Azospirillum brasilense: one gene and its partner. The protein of the gene in region 2 interacts with the protein of the main gene of each other region in a pairwise test. Links are inferred from orthologs where the notes say so. Each region holds a gene or a part of one and is shown on either strand. Other genes may lie near its edges. The genes, in order: ribD and accC.

Region 1 (5,193 bases), 550 kb from region 2 along the record:
GGAGCCGCGCTTCTGTTTCGCGCGGCCAGCCGCGTCGTCGTTGCTCATGATGCTCAGTCTGTCAGGAATTGCACCGCGGGGTCACCGCGGATAGAGGCGGAATTGGCGCTTGAGTTCGATCATGTCAAGGCAGGCGCGCGCCGCGAAACCGCCCTTGTTCTTGGCCGTCACGGAAGCCCGGGCCCAGGCCTGCTCGCGGTTCTCGACCGTCAGCACGCCGTTGCCGATGGCCAGCGCGTAGCGCAGCGCGAGGTCCTGGAGACCGCGGGCGCTCTCGTTGCAGACGATGTCGTAATGGGTGGTCTCGCCGCGGATCACGCAGCCCAGCCCGACATAGCCGTCGAAGCGCTTGCGCGCCGTGAAGAAGTCCATGGAACGCAGGGCGTACAGGATCGCCGCCGGGATCTCCAGGCATCCCGGGACCGAGACGCGCTGGTAGGTGGCGCCCTCCTTCTCGATCTCGGCAATGGCGCCTTTCACCAGCTCGTCGGCGATGTCCTCGTAGAAGCGGGCTTCCACGATCATCAGATGGGGCTTTTCGGTCATCTCAGGGTCGCTCGGCTGGCCGTTACTGGTCTTGCAGGGGAATCGGGCGGTGGCCGAGCACGGTCAGGCCGTACCCCTCCAGCCCGATGATGGACTTCTTGCGGTTCGACAGCAGAACCATGTCGCGCACGCCCAGGTCCAGCAGGATCTGCGCGCCCACGCCATAATCCCGCAGGGCGGGGGTTGGGTTGTCGTGGCCTTCGAGCCGCGCCATCACCGATTCGGTCAGGCTGTTCGCCATGGGCTCGCGCAGCAGGACGATGACGCCGCGGCCTTCCCGCGCGATCATCTCCATGGAGGCCTGAAGCTCGCCGTCGCGCGCGGCGCTCCGGTCGCCCAACACGTCGTCCAGCACCGACAGGGCGTGCATGCGCACCAGCACCGGCTCATCGCCGGAGATGTCGCCGCGCACCAGCGCGATGTGCTCCGCGTAGGCCACCTTGTTGACATAGACGTACATCTGGAAGCGCCCGCCGAAGCGGCTGTCCAGCGTCGCCGCCAGCTTCTGCTCGACGATCGTCTCGGTGCGGCGGCGGTAGGCGATCAGGTCGGCGATGGTGCCCACCTTCAGCCCGTGGAACTGCGCGAACTTCACCAGATCCGGCAGGCGGGCCATGGTGCCGTCGTCGTTCATGATCTCGCAGATCACGCCCGCCGCGGTCATGCCGGCCATGCGGGCGATGTCCACCGAGGCTTCCGTGTGGCCGGCGCGGACCAGCACGCCGCCGTCGCGGGCGAGCAGCGGGAAGACGTGGCCCGGCGTCACGATGGCGTCCGGCCCGGCGGTCGGGTCGATGGCGACCTGGATGGTGCGGGCGCGGTCGGCGGCGGAGATGCCGGTGGTCACACCCTCGCGCGCCTCGATGGAAACGGTGAAGGCGGTCTGGTGACGGGTGCCGTTCTGCTGCGCCATTAGCGGCAGGCGCAGCCGCTCGATGTGGTTCTGGTCCATGGCGAGGCAGATCAGGCCGCGCCCGTACTTGGCCATGAAGTTCACGGCCTCGGGGGTCGCGCACTGGGCCGGGATGACCAGATCGCCTTCGTTCTCGCGGTCCTCGTCGTCGACGAGGATGAACATCCTGCCCTGGCGCGCCTCCTCGATGATCTCCTCGGGGCGCGACAGATACTCGTGAAACTCGGACGTCATTCCTGCCCTGCCAGCCGCGCCACATACCGCGCGAGCATATCGATTTCCAGGTTCACCCGATCCCCGGCCTTCAGCGCGCCGAAGGTGGTCGCGTCCTGGGTGTGCGGGATGATGTTCACGCCGAAGCGCGCACCATCGACCTCGTTCACCGTCAGCGACACGCCGTCCAGCGCCACCGACCCCTTGGAGGCGATGTATTTCGCCAGGGTGGCGGGCGCCTCGAAGGTCAAGCGCTTCGACTCGCCGTCGGCGCGGACCTCCACGACCGTGGCGACGCCGTCGACATGGCCGGACACGATGTGCCCGCCCAGTTCGTCGCCGACCTTGAGCGCCCGCTCCAGATTGATGCGCGTGCCTTCGGCCCAGCCGCCCAGCGTCGTCTTCGACAGGGTCTCGGCGGAGGCCTGCACGGCGAACCAGCCCGGCCCCTTCTCGACCACGGTCAGGCAGACGCCGTTGTTGGCGATGGACGCGCCAATGGGAACCGTCTCCATAGCGAAGGCGGTCTCGACGGTGAACCGGGTGTCGCCCTGCCGTTCCACGGCCCGAACGCGCCCAACATCGGTGATGATTCCGGTGAACATGGGCCGGCAATTTAGCAGGTTTTCAATCGTGTGAAAGATTCATCCGCACGGCGCGGCACGCAACGGACTGTTGCGCCCGGCACGGTGCCGGACGCCGCACATCCCCGACCGCTCAACCGCGGCGGACGTAGCTTTCCACGAGATCATCCCCGGCCTGCCGCAGGTCGGTCCGGCGGAACAGCGCCATACGCTCCAGCCCGTCCACACCGAAGGCATGGACCGCCGGCAGCCCGTCGCCGCCCATGACCGAGGCGGCGCGGAACCATTCCAGCCGGTCGACCAGATTCGCGCGCAGCAGCGAGGCCGCCAGTGTGGCCCCGCCCTCCACCAGCACGCGGGTCAGGCCGCGGCGGGCCAGGGCGGCGCTCGCCTCGACCAGATCCGGCAGGCCCGCGGAGTCGGCGGGCACGCGGATCACCTCGAGTCCGCAGTCCTGGAAGACGGCCAGACGGCTCGGCTCCGCGTCCTCGCGGGTGACCACCCAGGTCGGCACGGACCGCGCGCCCACGGCCAGCTTTCCGGTCAGCGGCAGGCGCAGCCGGCTGTCCACCACGATGCGCACGGGCGACCGGTGGCTCAGCCCCGGCAGGCGGCAGGTGAGTTCCGGGTCGTCGGCGAGCGCGGTGCGGATGCCGACCATGATCGCGTCGTGAGTGGCGCGCAGCCGGTGCCCCCAGGCCCGCGCCGTCGGACCGGTGATCCACTGCGACTGGCCGCTGTGGGTGGCGATGCGCCCGTCCAGCGTCGTTGCCGCCTTCAGTGTATAGAGTGGGCGTTCATCCTGGATGCGCCGGAAGAAGCCTTCGTTGAGCGTCCAGGCCGCGTCCTCGCAGACGCCGATGTCCACCGCGATCCCGGCGGCGCGCAACCGCTCCAGCCCGCCGCCGGAGACCCGCGGGTCGGGATCGCCGCAGGCGACCACCACCCGCGCCACCCCTGCCTCCACCAACGCCAGAGCGCAGGGCGGGGTTTTCCCGTAATGATTGCAGGGTTCAAGAGTCACATAGGCGGTCGCCCCGCGCGCGGCGGCACCGGCGCTGGCCAGGGCTTCCGTCTCGGCGTGGGGGCGCCCGCCCGGCTGGGTCCAGCCACGCCCGACCACCACACCGCCGTTCACGATGACGCAGCCCACCGCCGGGTTCGGCCAGGTGTTGCCGAGCCCGCGCGCCGCCAGGGCCAGGGCGGCCCGCATGTGGCGGGCATCGTCGGGATGAATGGCTTGCTTCGCCATGGGCGCCGCCCGCCCCCTCACCCGTTCTGGGCTTCGGGGGCGAGCTGCTCGACGAACTCGTTGAAGTCCGACGCCTCGCGGAAGTCCTTGTAGACCGAGGCGTAGCGGATGTAGGCGACCTGATCGAGCGTCTGCAGCGCCACCATGATCATCTCGCCGATCTGCTTCGACGGGATCTCGCTCTCGCCGGAGGATTCGAGCTGGCGCACCAGGCTGTTGACCACCCGGTCGATGCGGTCGGCGTCGATCGGGCGCTTGCGCAGGGCGATGCGCATGGAGCGCAGGAGCTTTTCGCGGTCGAAAGGCTCCCGCTGGCCGGTGCTCTTCACCACCGTCAGCTCACGGAGCTGGACGCGCTCGAACGTGGTGAAGCGCGCGCTGCAACTGGGGCAGAACCGCCGCCTGCGGATCGCCGAGTTGTCCTCGGTCGGTCGCGAGTCCTTGACCTGGGTGTCCTCGTGTCCGCAGAACGGGCAGCGCATGTCCGGCCTTTCCCCTTAGTCGGTCTTGATGATCACAGGGTCGGGTAGATGGGGAAGCGGCGGCACAGCTCGCGCACCTCCTCCCGCACCTTCGCCTCGACCGCCGCGTTGTCGCCGGAGTTGCTGGCGGCCAGACCGTCCAGCGTCTCGACGATCAGGCGGCCGACCTGCTCGAACTCGGCCACGCCGAAGCCGCGGGTGGTGGCCGCCGGGCTGCCCAGACGGACGCCGGAGGTGACCATCGGCTTCTGCGGATCGAACGGCACGCCGTTCTTGTTGCAGGTCATGCCGGCGTGCTCCAGGCTCGCCTCGGCGGCCTTGCCGGTCAGGTTCTTCGGACGCAGGTCGACCAGCACGATGTGGCTGTCGGTGCCGCCGGACACGATGTCCAGACCGCCCTCGATCAGCACCCTCGACAGGGCGCGGGCGTTGTCCAGGACGCTCTTGGCGTAGGTCTTGAACTCCGGACGCAGCGCCTCGGCGAAGGCCACCGCCTTGGCGGCGATGACGTGCATCAGCGGGCCGCCCTGCAGGCCGGGGAAGACCGCCGAGTTGATCTTCTTGGCGATCTCCTCGCTGTTGGTCAGCACCATGCCGCCGCGCGGGCCGCGCAGCGTCTTGTGGGTGGTGGTGGTGACCACGTCGGCGTAGGGGAACGGGTTCGGATAGACGCCGCCGGCGATCAGGCCGGCGTAGTGGGCGATGTCCACCATGAAGTAGGCGCCGACCTCGTCCGCGATGGCGCGGAAGCGCTGGTAGTCGAGGACGCGCGGATAGGCGGAACCGCCGGCGATGATCAGCTTCGGCTTGTGCTCGCGGGCCAGGCGCTCGACCTCGTCGAAGTCGATCAGGTGGTCGTCGCGGCGCACGCCGTACTGCACGGCCTTGAACCACTTGCCCGACAGGTTCGGGGCGGCGCCGTGGGTCAGGTGGCCGCCGGCCGCCAGCGACATGCCGAGGATGGTGTCGCCCGGCTGGAGCAGGGCGAGGTTGACCGCCTGGTTGGCCTGGGACCCGGAGTTCGGCTGGACGTTGGCGAAGCCGCAGCCGAACAACTTGCAGGCGCGCTCGATCGCCAGCGTCTCGGCCACGTCGACATATTCGCAGCCGCCGTAGTAGCGCCGGCCCGGATAGCCCTCGGCGTACTTGTTGGTCATGACCGAGCCCTGGGCCTCCAGCACCGCCTGGGAGACGATGTTCTCG
Region 2 (16,597 bases):
CTGCGCCAGCGCGGCCTGACCGTCTCGCGCCGCGGCGAGGGCGCCCTGCCCGCCGCCGCGGACGCCGTGCACATCGCCGACACGATGGGGGAGATGGGGCTGTTCTACCGGCTGGCCCCGGTGGTCTGCATGGGCGGTTCCTTCGTCCCCCACGGCGGCCAGAACCCGGTGGAACCGGCCCTGCTCGGTTGCGCCGTCCTCTACGGCCCGCACATGTGGAACTTCACGGAGATCACCCGCCAGCTCGAAGCCGCCGGGGGCGCCCTGCCGGTGGCCGGGACGGAAGCGCTGCCCGACGCGGTCGGGCGCCTGCTGAGCGACGAAGCCGCCCGCGCCCGCGTCGCCGCCGGCGCGACGGCGGTGACCGAGGGCAACCGGCGGATCGTCGACCGCGCCCTGGCCGCGCTCGCCCCTGTCCTCGGCGTCGGCAGCGTCCGGCCCGCGGCATGAGGACTCCCGGCTTCTGGTACGGGTCCGGCGGAGCCGCCGGGGCGGCCCTGGGCTGGGCGCTCGCCCCGCTGGGCGCGCTCTACGGGCTGGCCGGGCGGCTGCGCATGGCGGCGGGGCGGCCGGAGCGGACCCCGGCACCGGTCCTCTGCGTCGGCAATCTGGTGGCGGGCGGCGCCGGCAAGACGCCGGTCTGCATCGCCGTGGCCGAGGCCCTGCGCGCCCGCGGCGTGGCACCCACCTTCCTCACCCGCGGCCATGGCGGGCGCGAGCGCGGCCCGCTGGCCGTCGACCTCGGCGTCCACGATTCGGCCGCGGTGGGCGACGAGGCGCTGCTGCTGGCCGCCCATGGCCCTTGCTGGGTGGCGCGCGACCGCGCCGCCGGGGCGCGGGCGGCCATCGCCGCGGGGGCCTCCGTCCTGGTGATGGACGACGGCTTCCAGAATCCCGGCCTCTTCAAGGATTTCTCGTTGATCGTGGTGGATGGGGCGGTGGGCTTCGGCAACGGCCACCTCATCCCCGCCGGCCCCCTGCGCGAGCCGGTGGAGCGCGGGCTGGCCCGCGCCGGAGCCGTCGTCGTCGTGGGCGAGGACCGCGCCGGGGTGGAGCGCCGCGTCGCCGGCACCCTGCCCCTCCTGCACGCCCGGCTGGAGCCGGTCGAGGAGGCCCGTGCCCTGGCCGGGCGGACGGTCCTGGCCTTCGCCGGCATCGGGCGGCCCGAAAAGTTCTTCGCGACGCTGGAGGCGCTGGGCGCCCGCGTGGTGGAGCGCGCCGCCTTCGCCGACCACCATCCCTACCGTCCCGAGGAGGTGATGGCCCTGATCGACCGCGCCAACGCGCTGGGCGCCCTGCCGGTCACCACCGTGAAGGACGCCGTCCGCCTGCCCGAGCCCCTGCGCGCCCTGGTCCGGGCGGTGCCGGTGCGCGCCGTCTGGCAGGACCCCGCCGCCCTCGACCGCCTGCTCGGCCCCCTTCTGACCGCGCTTCCGACTGGAGTTCCCAATGGCTAAGCCGCGCGGCCCCCTGGTATCCTGGCTGACCCGCCGGGTCGGCTACCCGCTGGAGGCCGTCCTCGTCCATGGCTTCTGCGGCCTGTTCCGCGCCCTTCCGGTGGACCGCGCCTCGGCGCTCGGCGGCTGGATCGGGCGGACCATCGGCCCGCGCCTGCGCGGCACCCGCACCGCCCGCCGCAACCTGGAGCGCGCCTTCCCCGAAAAGTCCCGCGCGGAGATCGACGCGATCATCCGCGGCATGTGGGACAATCTGGGCCGCGTCATCGCCGAATACCCGCACCTCGACGCCATCGGCGAATACGGCCCCGGCGGGCGGACCGAGGTGATCGGGGCGGAGCACATCGACGCCCTGCGCGAGGACGGCAAGGCCGGCATCCTCGTCTCCGGCCATTTCGCCAACTGGGAGGTGCAGTCCGTCACCTCGCGCAAGATGGGCGTGGAACTGGGGCTGGTCTATCGCGCGCCCAACAACCCCTATGTCGGCGCCCTGCTGACCGAGCTGCGCGGCGCCGCCTCCGGCACACACATCCCCAAAGGGTCGGACGGCGCCCGCACGCTGATCCGGGTGCTGACCAAGGGCGGGCACGTCGGCATGCTGATCGACCAGAAGCTGAACGACGGCATGCCCGTCCCCTTCTTCGGGCGCGACGCCATGACCGCCCCGGCGGCCGCACAGCTCGCCCTGCGGCTGGGCATCCCGCTGGTGCCGGCGCGGACCGAGCGTCTGGACGGCGCGCGCTTCCGCATCACCGTCCTGCCGCCGGTGGAGCCGCCGAACAGCGGCGACCGCAACGCTGATGTGCGGATTTTGATGGAGCGCCTAAACGCCCTGTTGGAGCAATGGATTCGCGAGCGCCCCGCCGAATGGCTCTGGCTGCACCGGCGCTGGCCCGACTGACGGAGAAGGTTTCCATGGCCCTGCCGCTCGACCCGCATCTGCTTCAGCTCTACCTCGTCGCGGCGCTGGTCCTGACGCTGGCGCCGGGACCGGATTCCCTGCTCGTCCTGTCGCGCAGCGTGATGGACGGGCGCAACGCCGGGGTGGTCGCCACCGCCGGCATCACGCTGGGCAACCTGATCCACGCGCTGCTCGCCGCCGCCGGCATCTCGGCGCTGGTCGCCGCCTCGCCGGCCCTGTTCGACGTGCTGCGCTACGCCGGCGGCGCCTATCTGGGCTGGATCGGCGGGCGGGCGCTGTGGAGCGCCCTGCGCACCGGCTTCGGCCGCCGCGGCGAAGCGGCGGAGGCCACGGCCAAGCCCGAGTCGGCCCCGGCGCACCGCGTCTTCCTCCAGGCGCTGCTGACCAATCTGCTGAACCCGAAGGTCATCCTCTTCTATCTCGCCTTCGTGCCGCAATTCGTCGCACCGGCGCTCGGCCACGTCGCGCTGCAGATCTTCCTGCTCGGCGCGATCCTCGGCGTCATCGGCGGCCTCTACCTGCTGGGGGTCGCGGCGCTCAGCGCAGGTGCGGCGCGGCGCGCCCTGTCGAGCGCGCGGGTGCGGGCGGTGCTGGACGGCGTCGCGGGGGTGCTGTTCCTGGGCTTCGCGCTGCGCCTGCTGCTGACCGACCGGCGCATCGCCTGACGGCAAATCCGTCAGGCGGGAAAAGACGTTGCGGAGTCAGTGGACGAGCGTGGCCGGGGGTGTCATAGTGCCGCCCGCGTTTAACCGGCCAGCCCGTCCGGCCGAATGGCTTACCGACCGCGAGCGACGATGAGCGAGAAGATCTCCCTGATCACCTGGATGGCGAACATCCACATCCGGTTTGTCACCTGGCGCCGGGGCAACAAGGTCGGCACCGACCGCTTCGGCAACACCTATTACCGGTCCCCGAGCGCGATCGCCGGCGTCAAGGAACGCCGCTGGGTGATCTATGCCGGCGAGCCGGATGCCTCCAAGGTGCCGCCGGAATGGCATTCCTGGCTCCACCACACCACCAAGGAGCCGCTGCCGGAAGGCAACAGCGCCTTCCACAAGCCGTGGCAGAAGGAGCATCTGCCGAACCTGTCCGGCTCGCTCCAGGCTTACCGGCCGCCCGGACACCAGTATGCGGGCGGGCAGCGCGTGCGCGCCACCGGCGATTACGAACCCTGGACTCCGGGCTGAGACGCCCGCGCGGTCCTTTAGGAATCCCTCATGCGCCGCAATGTGATTGAAACCGTGCTCGGCGGGGTCGTCCTCGCCGTGGCCGGCTTTTTTCTGGCTTTCGCCTACACCAGCGCCGATTTGCGCAAGGTGAACGGCTATGCCCTCACCGCCAATTTCACCAGCATCTCCGGCCTCCAGAGCGGGGCGGACGTGCGGATCAGCGGCGTGAAGGTGGGGTCGGTCACCGAACTGACGCTCGACCCGAAGAGCTATCAGGCGGTCGTGCACATGTCGATCCACCCGGACATCAAGCTGCCCAAGGACACCGCGGCGGTCATCGCCTCGGAAAGCCTGCTGGGCGGCAAGTTCCTGTCGCTGGAGCCGGGCGGCGAGGAGGACATGCTCAAGCCGGACGGCCGCGTCGAATACACGCAGAGCACCCCCGGCATCGAACAGCTCCTGGGCCAGGTCATCTTCTCGCTGCAGAACATGAGCAAGCCCGGCCAGGAGGGCGGCGAGCCGCCCAAGCTGTAAGCGCCACACACCGGGCCACAACACACCGGGCCACAACACACCGGTACGACGAACGAAGGGGCCTCGCGGCCCCTTTTTTCATTTGCCCACCCACTTTTCCCCAATCCCCTTCGGAACAGCCTCGGCCACGCTGGCGTTTCCTTGCCCAGGCCCAACACGGCACACTCATCAAAGGAGATCAGCGATGAAAGCCCGTTTCCTGGTTCTCGGCCTCGCCCTGCTCGCCGCCGCCTGCGGCGTGAACACCGAGGAGAAGGCCGCCAGCGGCGCTCTGGGCGGGGCGGCGGCGGGCGCCGTGGTCGGCGGGCCGGTCGGCGCGGTGGTCGGCGGCGCCGCGGGTGCTGCGGGCGGCACCGCCACCCAGAAGGTCGAGGAGAAGGAGGGCACCGCCGGCCCGTCCACCACCAACGCCCCCTACGGCGGCACCCGCCCCAGCGGCAGCATCACCCAGTAAGCGGCCCCGACAAAGCCGGTTCAACAAAGCGGTCACGGAGTAGACGGGGAGACGCTTCCGGGCTAGAAGGCTGTCGGGTTTCGGCCCACGCCGTTCGACATCACGGAAGCGATCCCCAGTGACGACGATCCCAGTGACGACGACTCCGAAAAGCCTCCGCCTGCGCGGCGCGGCCCTAGCGGCCGCGCTGCTCTGCCTTCCGGTCCTGAGCCCGGCCGGCCCGGCCGGCGCCGCTCCGGTGCCGGAGGAGATGGTCAGCCGCTCCGCCGCCAAGCTGCAGGGGCTGGACAAGATCACCGCCCGCACCTCCACCTTCACCATCGCGGTCGGCGAGACCAAGGCGCTCGGCAGCCTGCGCATCACGCTGCGCGCCTGCAAGGAAAACCCGCCGATCGAGACGCCGGAAACCGCGGCCTTCCTCGAAGTGATCGAGAACAAGCCCGGCGAACAGGCGGAGCCTGTGTTCAGCGGCTGGATGTTCGCTTCCAGCCCCGCCCTGTCGGCGATGGAGCACCCGATCTACGACGTCTGGGTGCTGTCCTGCGAGGGGGACTGAGTCCAGCCGGGCCGAGCCCTCCGTTTCCCGCCCTCAGCCTTCCGCGCCCAGCAGCGCCGTGATGGCCGCCCCCTGGTCGACGCCGCCGAAGTCCGTCGGCACCGCCAGGGCGGCGGCCAGCCGGCGACGGTACTCGGCGCGCGGAATCTCCATGGCGCCGAACTGGCTCAGATGTTCCGTCACGAATTGCGCGTCCAGCAGCCTGTAGCCCGCCGCGCGCAGCCGGGCGACCAGATGGACCAGCGCCACCTTGCTGGCGTCGGTGACGCGGCTGAACATGCTTTCCCCGAAGAAGGCGCCGCCCAGCGCGACGCCGTAGAGGCCGCCGACGAGTTGGCCGCCGCTCCAGCATTCCACGCTGTGGGCGCAGCCGCGCTCGTGCAGTTCGGTGTAGAGCCGCAGGATGTCGCCGTTGATCCAGGTCTTCGGACGGTCCGGCGTCGGCTCCGCGCAGGCTTCGATCACCGCGCGGAACGCCGTGTCGAAGCGCAGGTCGAACGGGCCGCGCCGCACCGTCTTGCGCAGCTTGCGCGGGACGTGGAAGCCCTCCAGCGGCAGGACGCCGCGCCGCTCCGGATCGAACCAGTACAGCTCCTCGGAGTCGGCGTTCTCCGCCATCGGGAAAATGCCGGCGGCGTAGGCGCGCAGAAGCAGCGATGCGGACAGCTCGATCATCGCCGACACTATAGCCGTTTGCCCCCTCACCCCCGCAACGTTATCTCAGCGCACCACTTCCGCGCGACAGGTGGCTCCCACCATGGTATGCAACGTGGAGGCGCTTTCTCAGAAGGGATTCCAGCATGAAGACGGCTCTGTCAGCCATCATCGTATCGGTGGTTGCGTTTCTCTCGATGACCGGCGCGTCATGGGCGCAGCGCAAGGCGGAGCCCGGCACCTTCGATTACTATGTGCTCAGCCTCTCCTGGTCGCCAACCCACTGCGCCAAGAATCAGGGGGACGCCGACCCCGACCAGTGCGGGGTCGAGCGCAAGTTCGGCTTCATCGTCCACGGCCTGTGGCCGCAATACAGCAACGGCGGCTACCCGGCCACCTGCACACGCGACCGCACCGTCCCCCGCGCCGTGGTGGACGCCACCATGCCGGTGATGCCCAGCGTCGGGCTGATCGTGCACCAGTGGACGAAGCACGGCACCTGCAGCGGCCTGCCCGTCACCGACTATTTCGCGCAGGTCCGCAAGGCCTTCGCCAAGGTGAAGATCCCCGAGGCGCTCCAGGCCCCGAAATCCGACCTGTCGATCCCGGCGACCCAGGTGGAACGCCTGTTCGTCCAGGCCAACCCGGGACTGGAGCCGGAGTCGGTGGCGCTGGTCTGCTCCAAGCGCGACGTGGCGGAGGTCCGGCTGTGCCTGAACAAGGACCTGACCTTCATGCCCTGCGGCGCCAAGGTGGTCGACCGCTGCCGCCGCGACGCGCTGCTGACCGCGGCGCCGTGACGGGGTGTCGGATTATCGCGGACAACAGGGGCTTCACGGATTGCGCGGATTAAGGCACGGATTTCACGGATTTCTTTGGGCTTGCTCAGCGCGCTGATCGAACAGGCCCGCACTGGGCACGGATATAAAAATCCGTGAAATCCGTGCCTGGGTCCGTGAAATCCGTGAAGACCTTGTCATCCGAGAATCCGGCACCCGCTGGAACGAAAAGAGCCCTTCCTCCCCATCGGGAAGAAGGGCTCTTTTCATTGACCCGCTCGTCGAACCGCTCGACGGCTTACTTCTTCATGCCCATCAGCTGTTCGAGCCAGTGGATGTCGTAGTTGCCGTCGATGAAGGCCTGCTGCGCGATGATGCGCTGGTGCAGGGGCAGCGTGGTGTCGACGCCGCCGATCACATACTCCTCGATCGTCCGGCGCAGCCGCATCAGGCACTCGTTGCGGGTGGTGCCGTGAACGACCAGCTTGGCGATCAGGCTGTCGTAATGCGGCGGGATGCGGTAGCCGTCGTAGAGCGCCGAGTCGACGCGCACGCCCAGTCCGCCCGGCGCGTGGTAGCCGTCGATCTTCCCCGGCGACGGGATGAAGGTCTCCGGATGCTCCGCGTTCACGCGGCACTCGATCGAATGGCCCTGGAAGCGGATGTCCGCCTGGCCGTAGCCGAGCGGGGCGCCGGTCGCCACGCGGATCTGCTCGCGCACCAGGTCGATGCCGGTGATCATCTCGGTGATCGTGTGCTCGACCTGCAGGCGGGTGTTCATCTCGATGAAGTAGAACTGCCCGTCCTCGAACAGGAACTCCATCGTGCCGACGCCGCGGTAGCCGATGGCCGCCGCCGTCTTGGCCGCCAGATCGCCGATGAAGGCGCGCTGCTCGGCGTTCAGGGCCGGCGACGGGGCTTCCTCGATGACCTTCTGGTGGCGGCGCTGCACGGAGCAGTCGCGCTCGCCGAAATGCACGCAGTTGCCATGCTCGTCGCCGAGAAGCTGGATCTCGATGTGCCGGGGCTTGCCGAGATACTTCTCGATGTAGACCTCGTCGTTGCCGAAGGCGGCGCGCGCCTCGCCACGGGCGAGCTGGTAGGCTTCCTTGAGCTGGTCGGGGTTGCGGGCGACCTTCATGCCCTTGCCGCCGCCGCCCGCCGCCGCCTTGATGAGGATCGGATAGCCGGTCTCGCGGCCGATCTTCTCGGCCTCCTCCAGCGTCGGCACCGGGCCGTCGGAGCCGGGGACCACGGGAAGCCCCTGCTCCATCACCGTCTTCTTGGCGGTGACCTTGTCGCCCATGATGCGGATGTGCTCCGCGGTCGGGCCGATGAAGGTGAAGCCGTGCTCCTCCACCATCTCCGCGAACTGGGCGTTCTCCGACAGGAAGCCGATGCCGGGATGGATCGCGTCCGCCCCGGTGATCGACGCCGCCGACAGGATCGCCGGAATGTTCAGGTAGCTTTCGCGGGCCGACGCGGGACCGATGCACACGCTCTCGTCCGCGAGGCGGACGTGCATGGCGTCGGCATCGGCGGTGGAATGCACCGCCACGGTCTGGATTCCCATCTCACGGCAGGCGCGGTGGATGCGCAGAGCAATCTCACCGCGGTTCGCGATCAGGACCTTCTCGAACATCGCCAAGGGATGATCCCCGCTCACTCGATGATCATTAGGACTTCGCCGAACTCCACCGGCTGGCTGTCGGAGACCAGGACCTCGACAACCGTGCCGCCCCGCGGGGCCTTGATGGGGTTCATGACCTTCATCGCCTCGATGATGAGGACGGTCTGGCCGGCCTTCACCGTGTCGCCGACGCGAACGAAGGGGGTGCCGCCCGGCTCGGCCGCGGCGTAGGCCGTGCCGACCATCGGCGAGGTGACCGCGCCGGGATGGCTGGCGGGCTTGCCCGCCGGGGCGGCGGCCGGAGCCGCAACGGGGGCGGGAGCGGCGACCGGAGCGTGCACGGCCACCGCCTGGGCGGCCGTCGGGCGGGTGACGCGGATCCGCTTCTCGCCCTCGGCAAACTCGATCTCGCTCAAGCCCGTCTCACGCAGGAGATCCGCGAGCTTGCGGACCAGATCGCCGTCGATGTCGAAGCTTGCCATGGTGTTCGTTTTTCCCGTGTTCCTTAGTCGCGCTCGAGGATATTCGCCATGGCGTCCAGCGCCAGCAGATACCCGTGAGGGCCGAAGCCGCAGATCATCCCCTTGGCCACCGCGGAAATGTGCGAGTGGTGGCGGATGGCCTCACGCTTGTAGATGTTGGAGAGATGCACCTCGACGATCGGCAGCTCGGACAGGATCAGCGCGTCCATGATGGCGACGGAGGTGTGGCTGTAGGCGCCGGCGTTGATGACGATGCCGTCATGCTCCGTCCGCGCCTGCTGAATCCAGGAAACAAGTTCGCCCTCGTGGTTCGACTGCCGGAAGTCGATGGCCAGCCCGAGCTGTTCGGCGCGTTCCTGGCACGCGCCTTCCAGATCATCGAGCGTCATGGAGCCATAAATGTGCGGTTCGCGCACGCCCAGCATGTTCAGGTTCGGTCCGTTCAGGACCAGAACGGAAGCGTCGATGGCCACGGGCCACGCCCCTTTTCCAAGATCGAGTCCGCGCGTTTATAGCACTTTGCGTCGCGCTGGCAATGCCGCATGGCGCAAACGTTACGCCCATTCGGCGTGTTCTGCTCCCTTAGACGCCAAATGCCTCACGGCGCGGCGGACAGATGACGGCGCAAAATCTCTTCGAAGGCCCCGCCATCCTTCAGCTTTCTCAATCCGGCGTTGAAGGCCGCCATGATCGCCGCCGCCTCCGGCAGCGAACGGGAGAGAATCAGGTGCTGCCCGGCGCGGGCGTAAGGCAAGGAGGCGACGCGGATATCATCCCCGGCCATCGCCTTCGCCACGGCGCTGCGCCCGGTGAACTCGTCGATGACGAAGGCGTCCACCCGTCCCGAGGCGACCATCCGCACGCAGGCCGGCAGGTCCGCCGGGCTCTCCCGCGACAGCGCGCCCGCCGCGGCCAGTTCCGCCAGCTCCGCCGGCAGGGCGTATCCGACCGGCGCGCAGACCGTGCGCCCTCGGAAATCCTCCGGTTTGCGAAAGTCCATGCCGCTGTGGGCGGACAGGTAAACGAGTTGCCGCACCTCCAGCAGCGGGTCGGAGAACAGCATCTCCACCGCGCGGTCCGGCGTGCGAACATATGGGAAGGTGCCGAGGAACCTGCCCGCCAGCACGCCGTCGTAGCCGCGGCGCCAAGGCATGAAGCGCACATCGTAGCGCAGCCCGACCTCGCCGAAGGCGCGGCGCACGATCTCGGTCAGCAGGCCGCCCTCCGGCAGGTCCTCCCCGGTGAAGGGGGCGAAATCGTTGCCGGTGACCAGATCCAGGGCCGAACCGAGGGGCGCCGAGTCGAGCGGTGTGGCGTGGACGGGACCAAAGGCCACCAGCAGCAGGAGCATGGCCAGAAGACACCGCCGCCCCGCCATCGCCCGCCCCCTTCCCTCTTCCGCGGACGCCCGCTCACTCCGCCGGGGCGCGGTTGCGCCGCCCGGCGGGGTCGGTGAACAGGTCGTTGATGCGCTGGACATGCTCCGCCACCGCCTCGCGGATGGAGAAGATGCGCTTCTCGGCGCCGCCGCTCCAGCCGACCGGCTTCTTGCGGAAGATCGAGCGGAAGAAGCGGGTGTTGCGCAGGAAGCCCTGCTGGAGGTTCAGGTCGACGTCGCCGTAGCGCTCCGGCAGGCTGCGGGCGACCCGCCGTGCCATGAAGGAGCGCAGCCAGAAATGGCCGGCGCCGAACAGGCCGCCCAGCACCACCAGCGCCGCCAGCACCCCGACCGGCAGGCCGCCGGCCCAGGCCGGCTGCGACTGGGTCAGCCAGGTGAGGAAGGCCGACACCGTGTCGCCGCCGGCGAGGCTGGCGATCCCGCCGAACAGCAGGGCGAGCAGGGCCAGCCACACCGCGTCGCCGATCAGCACCAGCTTGCGCCAGCGCTTCATCGCCGCGGCGAGCTGCGGGACGATCTCGCCCTTCAGCTCCTTCACGAGGCTGTCGATCATGCCGACGATGCGGTAGGCGCGGGCGACCTCCACCTCGTTGATGCGCACCTGGAGTTCGGCGAGGTCGGAGTCGCGCCGCGCCTCGTAGCGGGCGCGCACCGCGTCGTCGGCGATGGCGACCGCCGACTTGCTGTCATAGAGCGCGTAGAAGCGGCCCGAGACCAGACCGGCCTGCGCGATGGCGCGCTGCCAGGCGCCGAACACCGCCTCCAGATTGTCTTCCTTCGCCGTGGTGTCGATCTGGTTCAGGATGTAGCAGACCTTGCGCGCGTCGGCGCGGTCCACCGTCTTCGCCACCAGATGCTTCAGCGTGTCCTGCATCGCCCCCGGCTCCGGGTGGCGCCCGTCGAAGAAGACCAGCACGAGGTCGGACAGCTCGACGATGTGGTCGACCAGCCGCAGCACCGAGCGGCGCTGGTCGTCGGCGTCGAAGCCCGGCGAGTCGATGAAGATCTTGCCGCGCGCCCGGTCGCCGGACAGCGTCTTGAGCTGCAGGTAGTTGTCGATGCGCTTGCCCTCGCCCGCCGCGACCTTCTCGATCTCGTCGGCGATCCGGTAGAAGGGAAAGCGCGGATCGGCGTTCAGCGCGGTGCCCGGCAGGGCCTCCCGCCGGGTCTCCGGCCCGTGGCAGATCACCGTGAACTTGTCGTCCACCGCCTGGTTGCCGGTGTTCTGCAGCGGTGCGCCGAGATAGCCGTTGAGGAAGGTGGACTTGCCCGCGGAGAAGGTGCCCAGCACCGCGATCATCGGCCACCAGGGAATGCGGGTGGTCAGCGACTCGTGCGGACCCAGCAGACCCAGCCGGACCAGCACCCGGTCGAAATTGCGGAAGGTCGGGATGACCGGGAGAAGGTTCGGGTTTTCCGCGCGGAGATGCGCGTCCAGGGCGGCGAGGCGCTGCTGGAGGGCTTGCCTGGGGGTCATGGCCGGCCGGGTCCCGTCTGCTGTGAAATGGGGTGACGTCTCGTGTCGGAGGCATTCTCTAGCACGAGGGCCCGTTGCGATGGACAGCGAAATCGCCGTGACCGGAAACGCCGTGACGGCGGCGCGGCGTCGGTCCTATCCTGATGGCGTCGTCCCATTCCAAGCATGAGCGCGAGGAGGCAGGCCAGTGACGCAGGGACCGCGGGGGCATGGCGCCCATGACGACGATCACCAGCATCATGACCATGATCATGAACACGGGGATGGGCATGAGCACGGCCATGCGCACAGCCATGACCACAGCCACGGGCATGCCCACACCGCGACGGTGACGGCGGACAGCGAGCGGCGAATCCTGCTGGTCCTGCTGATGACCGCCGGCCTGATGGTGGTGGAGGTGGTGGGCGGCGTGCTGTCCGGGTCGCTCGCCCTGCTGGCCGATGCCGGGCACATGCTGACCGACGCGGCGGCGCTGGCGCTCGCCTGGCTGGCCTTCCGGCTGGGGCGGCGCCCGTCCGACCGGCGGCGCAGCTTCGGCTACCACCGGCTCCAGGTCCTCGCCGCCTTCGTCAACGGCCTCAGCCTGTTCCTGCTCTCCGCCTGGATCCTGTGGGAGGCGGCGCAGCGGCTGCTGGAGCCCCAGCCGGTCCTGGGCGGCACCATGATGGCGGTGGCGGTGCTGGGCGGGCTGGGCAACCTCGTCGGCTTCTGGATTCTGCACCGCGGCGACCGCGGGAACCTGAACGTCCGCGGCGCCGCCCTGCACGTGCTGGGCGACCTGCTCGGCTCGGTGGCGGCGGTCGTGGCGGCGGGCATCATCCTGGCGACCGGCTGGACACCCATCGACCCGATCCTGTCGGTGCTGGTCGCCCTGCTGATCCTGCGCGGCGCCTGGGAGGTGGTGCGGCAGAGCGCCCACATCCTGGTGGAGGGCACGCCAGTCGGCATCGACGTGGACGAGCTGCGCAGCGCCCTGCACCAGGCGGTGCCGGCGGTCACCGACATCCACCACGTCCATGTCTGGTCGCTGACGGCGGAGCGGCCGCTCCTGACCATGCACGCCGTGGTGCCGCCGGGGACCGACCGCGACGCGGTGCTGCGCGATCTGGTCGAGACCCTGCGCGGACGCTTCGGCATCGGCCACGCCACGGTCCAGGTCGAAACCGGCCCCTGCCCGGACGGCCGGGAGATGCATCGCGCGGCCTGACGCGCCCCGTCTGTGATCTTCTTCGGTCGGATGGATCGGAAACGGCGCCCGAAACGTTGTTTTCGGCATGACTGCCGAAAACAACGCCGACACCGACACCGATTCCCTGCGCCTGACCGCGGAGGAGCTGGCCTTCCTTCTCAGCGATCCCCAGAGCCACGCGGACCGGGAGGAGCGCAACGCCCGCGCCAACCGCGCCCGCACCGAGCGGCGGCGCAGCGATCCCGCCTACGCGGAGCGGCTGCGCAACGAGGATCGGCTGCGCCAGCGCCGGCACCGCGCCAAGGCGGCCATCGGCCGGCCCGAGCGGGAACCGGAGCCGCCCGTCCCCCTGCCCGCCCTGTCGGCGGCGGACGCCCTGCAGCGCCTGGAAGCCCATCTGGAGTCCGCTGCCACCCCTCAGGCGGCCCAACTCCGCCGTCGCCCCGACGCGTTGTGGCGCTACGCCGCGGCGTTCGAACTGTACCGCGCCCTGGCGGAGCGGGGGGAGCGGCCGACGCGCGGCGCGCTGGCCGCCGCCTTCGCCGCCCGGCTCGGCCTCGCCCTCACCCCGTCGCAAATCCAGAAGCTGCGCGATCAGGTGGAAGGATTCGCCCGTCCGGGCGGTCCCTGGCACGCCGGCTGAGCGGCCGCCCGCGAAGGCCGATACAGCGCGTCACGCAGCCCGGCCCTCCCGGCCTCTGTTTGGCCCGCAAACGGTCGTTAACGCGCTATTAACTATGAATTAAGGAAGCGTTAAGGCTGTTCGGGGTCCCGCCAGGCTTGGCAATCCGCACCGGAGCGCTGCGTGACAGGCTGTATCGGGCTTCGCCGGCGCTCTAAAGGTCCGTCGGGGCGTTCGGCACCGGTGGTTCGGACTTCGGCGGCGCCGGTTCGCCCGGTGGCGGATTGGGCGGTACGGGACGCGAGCGGTCCAGCCGGCGGATGACGATGTCGCCCTCCGGCGTGACTTCGGGCGGAGCGAACATCGGCACTTGCCGCACCCACCCTTCCAAGGCCTTCATCAGCAGTTCCACCCCCTGGCGGGCCTGCTCGCCCGGCGTGCTGGGCGCGCTTGGCCCCGGTGGGGTGGCGCCGGGCGGGGGCGGTTTGTCGGCGGCGCCCGCCGGCACCGTCCACAGGGCACCGGCAAGGAGCAAAGGCGCCACGAGACTTACGGGGATGAGGCGGCGCGCGGTCATGGGTTCGTCACTCCCGGTTGGTGATCGAGGCCGGTGTGAAGGCCTACCCTGACAAACGTCCGCGCCGCCCTTTCCATCGCACGCTTTTTTCAACGCAGCCGGACTCAGAACTCCTTCCAGTCGTCTTCGTCGGCCGACGCGCGCTGCAGGGTCGCCGAAGCCGCCTTGCCCACCGCCGCCGGACGGGACGGGGCCGCCGCCACCTTGCGCGCCGCGGGCTTGGCCGGCGCCGGCTTGGTCGGGGTGATGCTGCGCCGCAGGGCCGGAGCCCCCCCACCGTGATGGGCGGCCGGAGCCGCCGCGAAGGCCGCGGCGTCCAGCTTGAAGAAGCTGACCAGGGACCGCAGGTCCGTCGCCTGATTGGCGAGCGACTGGGCGGCGGCGGTGGTTTCCTCGACCAGCGCGGCGTTCTTCTGGGTCATCTCGTCCATCTGCGAGACGGTGGCGTTGATCTCGTCGAGCGCCGCCGCCTGCTCGGAGGAGGCGGAGGCCATCTCGGCGATCAGCCCGGCGACCTGCTGGACGCCCGACACGATGCCCTCCAGCGCGTCGCCGGCCTTCTTGACCAGCTCCACACCGTCCTTCACCTGGCTGTCGCTGTCGAGGATCAGCCCCTTGATCTCCTTGGATGCCTGAGCGGAGCGCTGGGCGAGGTTGCGCACCTCCTGCGCCACCACCGCGAAACCGCGCCCGGCGTCGCCGGCCCGCGCCGCCTCCACCGCGGCGTTCAGCGCCAGCAGGTTGGTCTGGAAGGCGATCTCGTCGATCACCCCGATGATGTCGGTGATCTTGCGGCTCGACGCCTCGATGCGCTTCATCGCGTCGATGGCCGAGTCCGCCACCGTGCCGCCGGACTCCGCGGCGGTGCGGGCGTCGGCGGCCATGCCGTTGGCGCGCTGGGCGTTGTCGGCGTTGGAACGCACCGTGGCCCCCAGCTCCTCCATGCTCGCCGCCGTCTCCTCCAGGGACGACGCCTGCTGCTCCGTCCGCTCCGCGAGGTCGCTCGACCCCAGCGAGACTTCGGAGGCCGCGCCGGAAATCGCGTCGGTGGCGCGCAGGATCTGGCCGACGATCTCGCCGAGCTTGGCGGAGGTGGTGTTGACGTCGGTCTTTAGCGTCTGGAAGGCGCCTTGGTAATCGCGCTCCACCCGCTTGTTGAGGTCGCCCTGGGCGAGCGCGCTGAGCACCGCGCCGAGGTCGGCGATGACCGCCTCGACCGTGTCGGTCAAGCGGTTGATGCCCTCCGACATGGTCCGGTAGAAGCCGTCCTTGCCGCTCAGCTCCAGCCGGCGCGACAGGTCGCCCTTCGACACGCCGTCGATCAGCGCGGCGATCTCCTCGCCGATCGCCGTCTCGCGGGCGCGCTGCGCCTCGTCGGCGCGGCGCTCGGCCTCCAGCCGCTCGCGCTCGGCCTCGTCCATCGCCTTCTTCTGGATGGCGTTGTCCTTGAACACCTGCACCGCCTGCGCCATCCGCCCGATCTCGTCGCGGTTGGCCAGCGCCGGGATGGTCACCGTCAGGTCGCCGCCGGCGAGGTTCGTCATCGTCTCGGTCATCGACACGACCGGCTTCACGATGGACCGCGCCACCGCCCAGGCCAGCAGCAGGCCGAACAGGAAGGCGCCGGCCGCGATCGTTATGTTGGCCGACAGGGTGCGGTCCATGCTGCCGGTGGTATCGGCGAGCACGGCGTCGCGGTCCTTGCCCTCGATCGCGACCGTGCGGTCGGAAAGGTCGGCGAACTCGACGCCGCGGGCGCCCATCACGTCGACGAGCCGGGCGTTTTCCAGCATGACGGCGGCGGTCTCGCGGAACAGCGAGACGTAGCGGTCGGAGAGCTGGTCGGCGGCCAGCGCCGCGGCCCGGCGCGCCGGGTTGCTCAGCCGCTCGGTCGCCCGGCGGATGGCCTCGCCGAAGGCGTCGTCACGGGCCGACACCTCGGCGATGATCGACTCGTTCGGGCTGGTGAAGAAGCGCGACGCGGCCAGCCGCGCCAGCAGCAGCTGCTCCTGCGCGAGGGCGGCGTTGGCCGCCGCCTCGTGCTCGCCGTCGGCGATCAGGGTGGAGACGAGCTGCGACACGGACTCGCGCGCCTTCTCGCCCGCCGGGACGAGCTGCTCGGCGTAGAGGCGGTCGCGGCGCAGACGAAGCTCCGCCAGCGTGTTGAAGTCGGTCACGTAGTTGGCGAAGACCTGGTTCATCCGCTCCAGCAGGGCGCGGCGCTCGCCGGTCGTTCCGTCGAGCGCGCCCCGCAGGTCCTTCACGAGGGTCGCCTGGACGGCGCGCACCTGCTCCGCCACCTTCGGGTCACCGAAGGTGTTGAAGGTCAAGGCGAGGCGGCGCATCTGGGCGACCTGCGCGTCGATCGAGCTGACCTGGATCGAGTGGTTGCTCACCGTCGCGTAGGATTCGAAGCCGGACCGCGCCACCCCGAGGCCCCGCACGCCGATGGCGACGACCACCGCCAGCAGCAGCAACACCACAAGGAAACCGAAGTAAATGCGGGTCCCGACCTTGAAGCGCCCCGCCAGACTGCTTGTCTGCATCGACCTGATCCTTTGATTGCGATCCGGCGGCGCAGGGGAGCGTCGCCGCCGATCATCGCCGCCGACCATCCATGCCGGCCCGATCTGGCGGACGCGGCGCGGACTGTGGCGCGAATTCTATAGCCTCCGACCTATCCGAATTTGATTAGC

The links.
Region 1: the proteins of accC (region 2) and ribD interact in binary tests that used the Escherichia coli proteins (3 or more experiments, as listed by UniProt). The link is inferred for Azospirillum brasilense from one-to-one orthologs.

The regions. Positions count from the first base shown.
Region 1 is NZ_CP032345.1:328,364-333,556, forward strand. The notes cover bases 1,450-4,260. They hold ribD (bifunctional diaminohydroxyphosphoribosylaminopyrimidine deaminase/5-amino-6-(5-phosphoribosylamino)uracil reductase RibD), read right to left. Parts: upstream 3,509-4,260; coding sequence 2,390-3,508; downstream 1,450-2,389. Other genes in these bases: ribB (3,4-dihydroxy-2-butanone-4-phosphate synthase), read right to left, coding at 1,450-1,693; D3869_RS01750 (riboflavin synthase), read right to left, coding at 1,690-2,277; nrdR (transcriptional regulator NrdR), read right to left, coding at 3,526-3,990; glyA (serine hydroxymethyltransferase), read right to left, coding at 4,023-4,260. In the rest of the region: transcription antitermination factor NusB, read right to left, coding at 1-48; D3869_RS01740 (6,7-dimethyl-8-ribityllumazine synthase), read right to left, coding at 82-546; more of ribB, read right to left, coding at 569-1,449; more of glyA, read right to left, coding at 4,261-5,193. UniProt on the Escherichia coli protein: Converts 2,5-diamino-6-(ribosylamino)-4(3h)-pyrimidinone 5'-phosphate into 5-amino-6-(ribosylamino)-2,4(1h,3h)-pyrimidinedione 5'-phosphate.
Region 2 is NZ_CP032345.1:875,603-892,199, forward strand. Bases 5,996-8,792 are described here. They hold accC (acetyl-CoA carboxylase biotin carboxylase subunit), read right to left. Parts: upstream 8,168-8,792; coding sequence 6,824-8,167; downstream 5,996-6,823. Other genes in these bases: D3869_RS04380 (ribonuclease T2 family protein), read left to right, coding at 5,996-6,546; accB (acetyl-CoA carboxylase biotin carboxyl carrier protein), read right to left, coding at 8,188-8,637; aroQ (type II 3-dehydroquinate dehydratase), read right to left, coding at 8,661-8,792. In the rest of the region: D3869_RS04335 (3-deoxy-D-manno-octulosonic acid transferase), read left to right, coding at 1-450; lpxK (tetraacyldisaccharide 4'-kinase), read left to right, coding at 447-1,457; D3869_RS04345 (lipid A biosynthesis lauroyl acyltransferase), read left to right, coding at 1,450-2,358; D3869_RS04350 (LysE family translocator), read left to right, coding at 2,325-3,044; D3869_RS04355 (NADH:ubiquinone oxidoreductase subunit NDUFA12), read left to right, coding at 3,174-3,566; outer membrane lipid asymmetry maintenance protein MlaD, read left to right, coding at 3,597-4,082; D3869_RS04365 (hypothetical protein), read left to right, coding at 4,267-4,536; D3869_RS04370 (DUF2155 domain-containing protein), read left to right, coding at 4,655-5,092; aat (leucyl/phenylalanyl-tRNA--protein transferase), read right to left, coding at 5,126-5,767; more of D3869_RS04380, read left to right, coding at 5,893-5,995; more of aroQ, read right to left, coding at 8,793-9,110; D3869_RS04400 (substrate-binding periplasmic protein), read right to left, coding at 9,236-9,988; D3869_RS04405 (dynamin family protein), read right to left, coding at 10,050-11,513; D3869_RS04410 (cation diffusion facilitator family transporter), read left to right, coding at 11,701-12,720; D3869_RS04415 (hypothetical protein), read left to right, coding at 12,788-13,345; D3869_RS04420 (hypothetical protein), read right to left, coding at 13,539-13,901; D3869_RS04425 (methyl-accepting chemotaxis protein), read right to left, coding at 14,006-16,447. UniProt on the Escherichia coli protein: This protein is a component of the acetyl coenzyme A carboxylase complex; first, biotin carboxylase catalyzes the carboxylation of the carrier protein and then the transcarboxylase transfers the carboxyl group to form malonyl-CoA.